Regions from separate parts of the Rhodococcus sp. NPDC004095 genome, predicted to be linked through region 1. Evidence: riboswitches for the same ligand, from Rfam matches in the RefSeq annotation. Region 1 holds a riboswitch; the other holds the start of a gene.
What was found. A riboswitch is a leader RNA that binds a small molecule or an ion and turns the genes downstream of it on or off. The one in region 1 is predicted to bind S-adenosylmethionine.

Region 2: linked by a shared signal. The riboswitch ahead of ACWEPG_RS22575 (bifunctional o-acetylhomoserine/o-acetylserine sulfhydrylase) and the one ahead of ACWEPG_RS23805 (putative leader peptide) in region 1 are both predicted to bind S-adenosylmethionine.

What each region holds. Positions count from the first base shown of each region.
Region 1 covers NZ_JBSGGS010000015.1:9,191-14,777, reverse strand. Annotated here, with positions in the region: gene ACWEPG_RS23815 (NtaA/DmoA family FMN-dependent monooxygenase) at 1-123, shown strand, start outside; gene ACWEPG_RS23810 (DUF222 domain-containing protein) at 174-1,703, opposite strand; SAM riboswitch class I at 2,015-2,107, shown strand; gene ACWEPG_RS23805 (putative leader peptide) at 2,115-2,216, shown strand; gene ACWEPG_RS23800 (ABC transporter substrate-binding protein) at 2,299-3,948, shown strand; gene ACWEPG_RS23795 (ABC transporter permease) at 3,952-5,016, shown strand; gene ACWEPG_RS23790 (ABC transporter permease) at 5,009-5,587, shown strand, end outside.
Region 2 covers NZ_JBSGGS010000013.1:10,496-16,082, reverse strand. Annotated here, with positions in the region: gene metX (homoserine O-acetyltransferase MetX) at 1-86, opposite strand, end outside; gene metX (homoserine O-acetyltransferase MetX) at 178-1,347, opposite strand; gene ACWEPG_RS22575 (bifunctional o-acetylhomoserine/o-acetylserine sulfhydrylase) at 1,344-2,648, opposite strand; SAM riboswitch class IV at 2,786-2,896, opposite strand; gene ACWEPG_RS22570 (arsenate reductase ArsC) at 2,946-3,344, opposite strand; gene arsB (ACR3 family arsenite efflux transporter) at 3,341-4,411, opposite strand; gene ACWEPG_RS22560 (ArsI/CadI family heavy metal resistance metalloenzyme) at 4,416-4,877, opposite strand; gene ACWEPG_RS22555 (Rv2640c family ArsR-like transcriptional regulator) at 4,985-5,344, shown strand; gene ACWEPG_RS22550 (amino acid permease) at 5,429-5,587, shown strand, end outside.

The DNA of each region.
Region 1 (5,587 bases):
TTCGTCGATCAGGTCGTGCCGCACCTGCAGGATCGCGGCGTCCTGCGTACCGAGTACACGGGCACGACACTGCGCGACAACCTCGGTCTGCCTGTTCCGGCGCACCCCGTCACCGTCGGATAGCCGGTTCCGCTGGGTGACCGTTGCTTCCGCCCGGAGTGGGCGACCTCGGGTCACGGCGCGTCGTCGTCACCTCCACCATCGTCAACACCGCTCATCCCGTAGCGGTGCCAGCGGTGGTGATGTTCGCGCACTTCGGCTTCGCGGCGGGCGCGGGCGTGTTTGACGGACTCGGCGATGATCTCGTCGAGGTGGTGTCTGTGATTGACCCTCGGTCTTTGTTCCGGGTCGATGTGTCTCGGTGCGATCCACTCGGTACGCCCGGCGTGCTCGGTGCCGTCGGGTGCGGTGCGGGTCTTCCAGCCGCCCGGTCCGTCGTGGACGAGGGCGTGGCAGGCATCGCAGGCGAGGTCCTCGTTGGTGATGTCGGTGCGCCCGTCGTCCTTCCACTCACGGATGTGATGGACGGCGGTCATCGAGGCGGGTGCGTCGCAGCCGGGGCGGGTGCAGCCACCGGACGCTGCGATCAATGCCAACCGCTGGTCGCCGGATGCGAGTCGCTTCGACCGCCCCAGGTGCAGCGGCCGGCCTCGATGGTCGAACAACACGAGCACCGGGTGTGCGTTCTCTGCCATACGGAGGGCGTCGGCGATCGGGACGATGCCACCGGAGGCGGTGGTCACGATCCCGGTCGCTTCTTCGAGTTGCCGCAAGGTCATGGTGATGATCGCGGTCACCGGCAATCCGCGATGAGCACCCAGCACACCCGATGACAGTAGTTGTCGTAGTGCGACTTTCAGTGCGTCGTGGTTGCGTTGCACCGTGGTACGGGTGTCGCGTGCAGCGGCTTTCGCGAGTGCGGTGCGATCGAGATCCGGCGAGTCCACTTCGCCCCTGGGCGACTCGGGATCGTCGGGGTTGTTCATGCCGGGTCGTGCGAGTTTCGCCAGCACCGGCTCCAACAACGCCCGCAACTCCGGATCGAGCAGTCCGGAGACCGGCGTCATGAGATCGGGGCCCTGCTTCCCGATCCGCAGCCCGCGGCGTCGTTTGCGATCCTTCTCGTCGGGAACGTCGCCGTCGGCCGCCAGGTGCGCGAGCAGATGGACGCCGATCTTCGTCACGTCTTCGGGAGTGGTGGAGCGGGCGGTGTCGGCGAGGATCCGTTCGGCGACCTCGATCTTGTCGACGTCGGTTCCGTGCGGAACCTTGCGCATCACCTGCGCGATCACCCGGACATGATCGACACCGATCGCGCCGTCGGTCAGTGCGGCGGAGGTTTCCGGCAAGGTGGGTGTCATCGGCTGTCCGGCGACGGTGTGCCAGATCCCGGTCTTGCGGGCCCGTTTGACTCGTGCCGCCGCGTCCCCACCCGAGATCCGCAGCGTCTGGACCAGAAAGTCGTTGACCGATCGGCAGGCCAGGGTTCCCGGAAGTGAGCGTTCGCCGGCCTCGACGACGAGCCGGTTCCCGACCGAGGAGGCCTTCCTCAGCGACGTCTCGAACCGCTGCATCACTTCTACAACGTCACCGTCCGACAGTCCGACCAGTCCCACCCCGAGCAGGCCGTCGACGGCGGCATCGAGGGCGGCCAGGTGGTGTTCCACCTGGCCAACTCCCCCGCCCCCGATTGTCGAACTCATGTTCGAATTCTACTTCGGGTGTCCGACAGATTGACCAGATTCGTGGATCTGCTCGGCCTGCTCGTTTCGTTTCGCGGGTCGAGCGTGGGGTTCAGGCCCAGTCGCCGGGAACACCGGCGACGGCCATGTACCGAGACATCGGTGACAGCCGGATGCGATTTCCGAAGGTGACGTCGCGCAGATGCGCGCGAGGCGCACACCCTCGGGCGATCAACCGACTCCAGCGTATCGACATGGCATCTCGGAGAAGTGTTTCGATCGCGCTGACGTTAAGGCTTTGTCAGGGACAGGTGGATCATTAACATCGGCACCGACCATCCAGAGCGACCGAGAGACCCGGCTCGACGACGTCGCAGCAACCCCCTGTCCGCAGGTGAGGGTGCTACTGCCGGGAACGATGGAGGAGTCGGCGTGACCGGATTCGTGACCGCATGGGCGCGGCTGCACATCGACCTGTGCCGTGTCGCTTCCGGAACCTGTTCGTCCACAGCCTCGTTCGCCCTGAAGTCCTGATCGGATCAGCCCCCGTTTCGGTGCCGGGGCACCGCACACGCGGTGCCCCGGCGCCGTGCAGCGATCTGTGCGTGTAGAGAAAATGGAGCCCTCGGTGTTCTTGTCGTCAACTTCTGCCCTTCCCCGGCGTCGAGCCGCGCTCGCGTTGGCCGCATCCGCGGCGCTGACCGCGGGCCTGACCGCGTGCGGGTCCGCCGACGCGGCCGGCGGGACCGATGCCGGTACCCCACATGCGGGCGGCACCCTGCGGTACGGGCTTTCGGGCGCCCCGACCTGCGCGGACCCGGCCCAATCCGGTTCCAACCAAACGATCTACGTGGCCCGGCAGGTGGTCGATTCGCTCACCGACCAGGACCCCGAGACCGGAGAACCGAAGCCGTGGCTCGCGGAGAGCTGGGACGTCAATGCCGACGCGACCTCGTTCACGTTTCACCTGCGCGACGGGGTGACCTTCAGCGACGGCTCCGCGTTCACCGCGGAGTCGGTCAAGAAGAACTTCGACTCGATCCTGAACGCACTGACCGGGGCGAAGGCGCCTCTGGCTGCCAGCTACCTGTCGGGCTACACCGGCGCCACCGTGGTGGACCCACGCACCGTGCAGGTCGGCTTCTCGTCGCCGAATTCGCAGTTCCTGCAGGCCACTTCCACGGTGCAGCTCGGCTTCCTGTCCGATACCGACGTCGCGAAGACCGCGGAGCAGCGGTGCGCGGGCAACCTGTCCGGTACCGGCCCGTTCGTCTACGAGAGCTACGTCCAGGACAAGTCGGCAACCCTCGCCAAGCGCGCCGGCTACGCCTGGGGTTCGGACGTGTTCGCGCACGACGACGAGGCCTATCTCGACAAGATCGAGTTCACCATCGTGCCCGAATCCGGCGTGCGCAGTGGATCGCTGGCGTCCGGCCAGCTCGATGCCGTCTCGGATGCGCTTCCGCAGGACGCGCCGCAGATCGAGGGCGCAGGCGGCCGCATCCTCACCGCACCGAACCCCGGCATCCCCTTCGGCTTCCAGCCGAACGTGACCCGTGGCGTGCTCACCGACCCGGCCGTCCGCGCCGCGATCGTGCCCGCGATTAACCGGCAGGAGCTCGTGGACACGGTGCTCGGCCCGGACTTCCGGCCGGCCACCAGCTCGCTCGCCTCCCGCACTCCCGACTACGTCGCACTCTCCGACGTCACCTACGACCCGGATGCCGCGAAGAAGATCCTGGACGAGGCCGGCTGGAAGCCCGGCCCGGACGGTATCCGCGCCAAGGACGGCACCCCGCTGAGCTTCTCGGTCACCTTCAGCTCCGTGTTCGCCGGCAACCAGGCCATCCTCGAGCTCGTCCAGCAGCAGCTGCGGGCCGTGGGCATCGACCTGCGGCTCGAGCTCGTCTCGACCGCGGAGCAGACGGCCCGGCAGACGAGCAAGGACTACGACTCCACCTACTACAACAGCACCCGGGCGGACGGTGACATCCTGCGCACCGCCTTCGGGATCGACGGCCGAAACCTCAACGCCCGCGGCCCGATCCCGGAGCTCGACGAGGTGCTGGCCGCCCAGCTGCGGACCACCGAGCCGGCGCAGCGGGGAGAGCTGATCGAGAGGGCGCAGCAGTTGGTCCTCGACAACGGATTGTGGCTTCCCACCGTCGAGCTGTCCCAGGCCATCGGTGCCGGTGCCACCGTGCAGGACCTCAAGTTCGAGGCATCCGCACGCCTGCAGTTCTTCGACACCTGGCTCAGCGAGTAGCCGATGACTCGATATCTCGGATCCCGTGTGCTGCAGGCGATCGGCGTGCTGTGGGCGGCCTTCACCGTGTCGTTCGTCGTGCTGTACCTGTTGCCGTCCGACCCGGTGAGCATGGCGGTGGACTCCGCCGCAGCGAGTGGTGCCTCGATCGATGGCGATGCGGTCGCGCAGCTGCAGGCCCGATACGGGTTGGACCAGCCGGTGTGGGTGCAGTACTGGAACGCGCTCTCGGGTGCGGTCCGGGGTGACTTCGGTACGTCCATCTCCACCGGACAGTCGGTGACCGATGCGATCGCCTCGGCCGTGCCCAACACTCTGGCACTGGCGTTCACCGCTCTGGTGCTCGCCGTCGTGTTCGGCACGACGGTCGCGTTCCTCGCCACCTACACGCGATCGACCCGGTTGCGCAGCGTGCTGTTCTCGCTGCCGCCGCTCGGTGTCGCGGTCCCCACATTCTGGGTCGGATTGATTCTGCTGCAGGTGTTCTCGTTCCGCCTCAAGCTGTTCCCCGCGTTCGGCGACGGTGGCCTCTCCCACCTGGTGCTGCCCGCGATCACCCTGGCGCTGCCGACGGGTGCGGTCATCGCGCAGGTGCTCGCGGCCAGCCTGCAGACCACCTGGCGGCAGCCGTTCATCGAGGCAGCACGGGCGAAGGGAGCGTCCCGCCGGCAGATCCAGACCCGGCATGCGTTGCGGCTGTCGAGCATCCCGGCCTTCACCATCGCCGGCGTGCTGGTCGGGACGCTGCTCGCGGGGTCAGTGGTCGTGGAGACGGTCTTCTCCCGCGCCGGGCTCGGCCGGCTGACCCAGACGTCGGTGATGGCCCAGGACATTCCGGTGGTGCAGGGCGTCGTCGTGTTCAGTTCGCTGGTGTTCGTGCTCGTCAATCTCGCCGTCGATCTGCTGTATCCGCTGATCGATCCGCGGATCGTCGACGGCGGCCGCCGAGCGGCAGGCAGGCGAGGTGCGGCCGCCGTCGGCGCCGCCCCGAACGCCACGTCCCCGAACGCCACGAACCCGAATGCCACATCGCAGGACGAGACCGTGGAGGTGAAGGCCCATGTCTGACACGTTGATCCGGGAACCGGTCGGGGTCGCGGCCGCCGGCGCGGTACCGCGCCGTGGATCCGCGGAGGTGCCTGCACCCGGTCGTAGCGCGGCGCTCCGTACCGCCGTCCGCGGGCTCCGCCGCAACTGGGTGGTGGCGCTGTCCGCGGTTGTGCTGCTCCTCGCGATCGGGTTCGCGCTGTTCCCGTCGGTGTTCGCGTCCGGCGACCCGCTGCGGGGCGTGCCCGCGGACAAGCTGCAGGGCCCGAGCGTCGCGCACTGGTTCGGCACCGACAACATCGGCCGCGACGTGTACACGCGGGTCGTGCACGGGGCCGGGCTCTCGCTCACCGCGACGCTCCTCGCGGTCGGGATCGCCCTGGTGGTCGGCTCGATGGTCGGCCTGCTGTCCGGTGCGGCGGGGGGAGCGGTCGACGCGGTGCTGATGCGCATCGTCGACGTGCTGCTGTCGATTCCGGCACTGCTGCTCTCGCTCGCCCTGGTGACCGCACTCGGCTTCGGCACCATCAACGTGGCGATCGCCGTCGGTGTCGGACTCGTCGCGAACTTCGCTCGCGTGATGCGCTCGGAG
Region 2 (5,587 bases), on a different contig from region 1:
GGGAGTGGCCATCGCGCTCCCGACGCTGCAGGCGCGGGCTGCCCGTTGGGTGCGGAGCGTACGGACGGCGGGTCGGTCACAGACACGTTTTCGATGCTAACGATTTGGTGTTGAGGGCGCCACGACCACGCGCGTGTCGTGACATCCGCCCGCCGGGACGGGCCCGGTGTGGGCTGTCTAGCGGACGCGGCAGTCGGTGCGGTGTGCCCTGGCCAGTGCCATCGTCTCGCCGAGCAGGGTGGTGACCCACGCCGCCTCGGTGAGGAATCCGTCGTGACCGTCCTTCGAGTTCACCACCCGCAAACCCTCGCATCCGGCGAGGTGGGTGGCGATCTCCCGCTGCTGCCACAGCGGGTAGAGCCGGTCCGAGTCGACGCCGCCGACGATGGTCGGGACGGTGCAGGAGGCCAGTGCCGCCTCGACGCCGCCGCGACCGCGACCGATGTCGTGGCGGTTCATCGCCTCGGTCAGCAACACGTAGGTGCCCGGGTCGAAACGGGCCACCAGCTTGTCGGCCTGGTGCTCGAGGTAGCTCTGAACGGCGTAGCGGCCGCCGTCGAGCGGGTTCTCGCCCTGCTGGGCGTTGTTCGCGAAGCGCGCGTCGAGTTCGCTCTCCGTGCGGTAGGTCAGGTGCGCGATCCTGCGCGCGATACGCAGCCCGGCCTCGGGTCTGCGGCCGGTGCCGTGGTAGTCGCCGCCCAGCCAGTCCGGATCGGAGGTGACAGCTGCGATCTGGGTGGTCTGCGTGCCGATCTGATCCGCCGTCGCGCGGGCGCCCACGGCCAGGACGAGTGCGGCCGCCACCCGCTCCGGCTGGCCGACGATCCACTCCAGGGTGCGCATGCCGCCCATCGACCCGCCGAGCACCGCGGCGAACCGTTCGATGCCGAGCCGGTCCGCGAGCGCCACCTCGGCGGCCACCTGGTCGCGGATGGAGATCGCCGGGAACCGGGATCCCCACGGTTGGCCGTCCGGGGCGATCGAGCCAGGGCCGGTGGTGCCGCGGCAACCGCCGAGCACATTGGTGGCCAGCACGCACCACTCGTCGGTGTCGATGGGCGCGCCGGGGCCGACCATGCCGTCCCACCACCCGGGCGAGGGGTTGTCGGCGTCGGCAGGCCCGGTCACGTGTGAGTCACCGGTCAGTGCGTGCTCGACGAGCACCACGTTGTCGCGGGTCTTGTTCGGTTCGCCCCACACCTGCACGGCCAGAGTGACGTCGGGGAGCACCGCGCCGCTCTCGAGCGTCACCGCGCCGATGGAGACGGACGTCAGCCGCCCGTCCGGCGACGGGAATCCCTCGTGGGACCCGGCCGGACGGGCGCCCGAAACGGAACCGATCGTCAAGATGCCGCCGCCGCGAAACCGGTTTCGAGGTCGGCCAGGATGTCGTCGATGCCCTCGATGCCGACCGCCAGGCGAACCAGGCCCGGGGTGACGCCGGACGCCAGCTGCTCCTCCGCGCTCAGCTGGGCGTGGGTGGTCGACGCGGGGTGGATGACGAGTGAGCGCACGTCGCCGATGTTAGCGACGTGGCTGTGCAGGGTCAGGGCGTCGACGAACTTCTTGCCCGCCTCGACACCGCCGGCGAGTTCGAACGCGACGATCGCGCCCGCGCCCTTCGGGGCCAGCTTCTGGGCTCGCTCGTACCAGGGCGAGCTGGGCAGACCGGCATAGGAGACCGAGGTGACCTCGTCCCGGCCCTGCAGGAACTCGGCAACCGCGGTGGCGTTCTGCACGTGCCGCTCGATGCGCAGGCTCAGGGTCTCGATGCCCTGGCTGATCAGGAACGCGTTGAACGGCGAGACCGCCGACCCGAGATCGCGGAGCAGCTGGACCCGCGCCTTGAGGGCGTAGGCCGGCGCACCGAGGTCGGCGAACACGACGCCGTGGTAGCTCGGGTCCGGGGTGGTGAAGCCGGGGTGGCGACCCTGAGTCCAGTCGAAGGTGCCGCCGTCGACGATGACACCGGCGATCGCGGTGCCGTGGCCGCCCAGGTACTTCGTCGCCGAGTGCACGACGATGTCGGCGCCGTGCTCGAGCGGGCGCAGCAGGTACGGGGTGGCGACGGTGTTGTCGACGATCAGCGGGATGCCGGCGGCGTGCCCGACCTCGGAGATGCCGGGGATGTCGAGGACGTCGTTGCGCGGGTTCGCGATGGACTCGCCGTAGAACGCGACCGTGTTCGGGCGGATCGCGGCCTTCCACTGCTCCAGGTCGTCCGGATCCTCGACGAAGGTGACCTCGATGCCGAGCTTCGGCAGCGTGTAGTGAAAGAGGTTGTAGGTGCCGCCGTACAAGCTCGGGCTGGACACCACGTGGCTGCCGGCGCCCGCGATGTTCAGCAGCGCGAAGGTCGACGCGGCCTGACCGGAGGACAGCAGCAGCGAGGCCACGCCGCCCTCGAGCGCGGTGATCCGCTGCTCGACCGCGTCCTGCGTCGGGTTCATGATCCGGGTGTAGATGTTGCCCGGCTCGGCGAGCCCGAACAGCGCGGCGGCGTGGTCGGTGTTGTCGAACGTGTACGAGGTGGTCTGGTAGATCGGCAGCGCGCGTGCCTTGGTGGTGGCGTCCGATGTCTGGCCGGCGTGGATCTGCTTGGTCTCGAAGGTCCAGTTGGCGGTCGGATCGGTTGCGTTCTCGCTCATGAGTTGGCTCTGCTCCAAGAGTGTCGGGAGATGAGGCGCGGCAAGGGCGCCCGGGGCTGGCTGGGGCCTATCTGCGACAACAACACATGGTGAAACCTCCGGTGGGTCGTGGCCCGGTTGGTGGGTCCGTCCCAGCGGACCCGCGCTTGTCCTCCGTTCCGGAGGACCAGGTCATCACCCGGGGCACCCCACCGCGGATGGAGGGTTGCCGACCAGCGAGCCGGGGCTTGGCACTGGCACTCATGACCTGGCAGCGATCTTAGCGGTACCGGTCACACCCTCGACAACGGGTTCGGTTCACGCGGGCAGCAATTCTGCGATCAGCGCCTCGACGAGGGCGCGGATCTCGTCCCGGACCGGGCGGACGTCGTCGAGGCCCTTGCCTGCGGGGTCGTCGACGGCCCAGTCGCGGTAGCTGACGCCGGGAAACCACGGACAGGTGTCCCCGCAACCCATGGTGATCACCACGTCGGACGTCTGCACCGCGTCGGTGGTGAGGACCTTCGGGCTCTGCGCGGAAATGTCGATCCCGACCTCCGCCATCGCGGCCACGGCGGCCGGGTTGACGGACTTCGCCGGTGCGCTGCCCGCCGACCTGACCTCGATCGCGTCCCCTGCGAGGTGTGTCAGGAAGGCGGCGGCCATCTGGGAGCGGCCGGCGTTGTGGACGCAGACGAACAGGACGCTGGGTGTCATGCGGGCACCTTTCGGGAGAATCGCCCACGCAGGGCGAGCGAGACGTAGACGAGCCCGACCAGGACCGGGACCTCGATCAGGGGACCGACCACACCGGCCAGCGCCTGCCCAGAGTTCGCGCCGTAGGTGGCGATCGCGACGGCGATGGCGAGTTCGAAATTGTTGCCGGCGGCGGTGAACGCCAGCGTGGTCGTGCGTGCGTAGCCGAGTCCGAGGGCGGCGCCCAGCAGGTAGCCGCCGCCCCACATGATCGCGAAGTAGGCGAGCAGGGGGATGGCAATCCGCACCACGTCCCACGGGTGGGAGGTGATCTGGTCGCCCTGCAGCGCGAAGAGCACCACGATTGTGAAGAGCAGTCCGTACAGGGCCCACGGGCCGATCCTCGGCAGGAAAGTCGACTCGTACCAGTCGCGGCCCCTGGCCTTCTCTCCGTAGCGGCGTGTGAGGTAGCCGGCAACCAGTGGCAGACCGAGGAAGATCAGCACCGACTTCGCGATCTGCCAGGGCGAGGCGTCGATGGTGGTCTGCTCGAAACCCAGCCAACCGGGCAGCACCGACAGGTAGAACCAGCCGAGGACGGCGAACATGATCACCTGGAAGACCGAGTTGATCGCCACCAGCACGGCGGCAGCCTCGCGGTCGCCGCAGGCCAGGTCGTTCCAGATGACCACCATCGCGATGCAGCGGGCCAGGCCCACGATGATCAGTCCGGTTCGGTACTCGGGCAGATCCGGCAGGAAGATCCAGGCGAGGGCGAACATCAGCGCCGGCCCGAGAACCCAGTTCAGGAGCAGGGAGCCGACGAGGAGCCTGCGGTCCCCGGTGACGGAGCCCAGGCGGTCGTAGCGGACCTTCGCCAGGACCGGATACATCATGATCAGCAGGCCGAGGGCGATCGGCAGCGAGATGCCGTCGACCTGCACCTTCTCGATCGCGGTGTTCATCCCCGGGATCGCGCGGCCGAGAACGAGTCCGGCGACCATGGCGGCGCCGATCCAGACGGGCAGGTAGCGGTCGAGGGTGGAGAGCCTGCCGACCGGAGTTGCCGTGGTCACCGGTGTGCGCACGCGGTCAGCAGCACGACGTGGAGGACGCCGCGGTGCCGCAGCAGGTGCCGCCCGAGTTCTCCTCGCCGGCGGCGAGCAGTTGCGGGCTGGTGCCGAAGGTGTCCGAGTCGGCGAGGACGGTGTAGACCTCCCATTTCTCGCCGGCCGGGCCGGTCACCCACACCTTGTCCTGGGTGGCGAAGCAGCAGGTGGTGTTCATCTCCTCCTCGGTGAACAGGCCCTCTCCGGACAGGCGGGCGATCTCCTGGTGCACCCGCTCGGTCGACTCGACCTCGACGCCGAGGTGGTTGATGGTGCCGCCCTTGCCGGGGTTCTCCAGCAGCACCAGTTTGAGGGGCGGCTCGGTGATCGCGAAGTTCGCGTAGCCGGGCTTGCGCTTCGCGGGTGCGGTGCCGAAAAGCTTGGAGTAGAACGTGATCGCCTGGTCGAGGTCGTCGACGTTGAGGGCGAGCTGGGCGCGGGACATGGCGGCCTCCTCGAAGTGCCAACCTTTGTGGCATATGTCGAATTACTGCGGAGCCCAGGGTGCGCCACCTTCTTGACATATGTCAAGAGGCTGGGATGATCGGACTCATGCCCAAGGCGCTGCCCGTGCTCGACGTCACCGCACCGATCTGCTGCGCACCGGTGTCCGCCACTCCGATCTCCGACGACGACGCGTTGCAGCTCGCGCTACGGCTCAAGGCGCTCGCGGACCCCGTCCGTGTCAAGCTGCTCTCGCTGCTCCTGACCGCCCCCGACGCGGAGATGTGCACCGGGGACCTCGCCGTCCCGCTGAACGTCGCCGAGTCCACCGTCAGCCACCACCTCGCGCAGCTCCGCAAGGCGGGGATGGTCGAGTCCACCCGGCACGGGATGAGCGTCTGCCACCGGGTGCGCCGGGACTCCCTCGACGCGCTGCGGGCGGTGCTCGACCCGAACTGCTGCGCCTGACGCGCCCGGGCCGCAGGGCGGTGACCTGCGCAACACGGCTAAAGTGCTGGTCGCACGCTTGCACGACCTAGCTGGGAGCCTGAAGTGAAGGACGCCGCGACGGCGCTGACCCGAGGGCTGAACGCCCGCCACATCCGATTCATCGCGCTCGGCTCGGCCATCGGGACCGGACTCTTCTACGGGTCGGCCGGGGCGATCGAGAAGGCCGGGCCGTCCGTGCTGCTGGCCTACCTGATCGGCGGC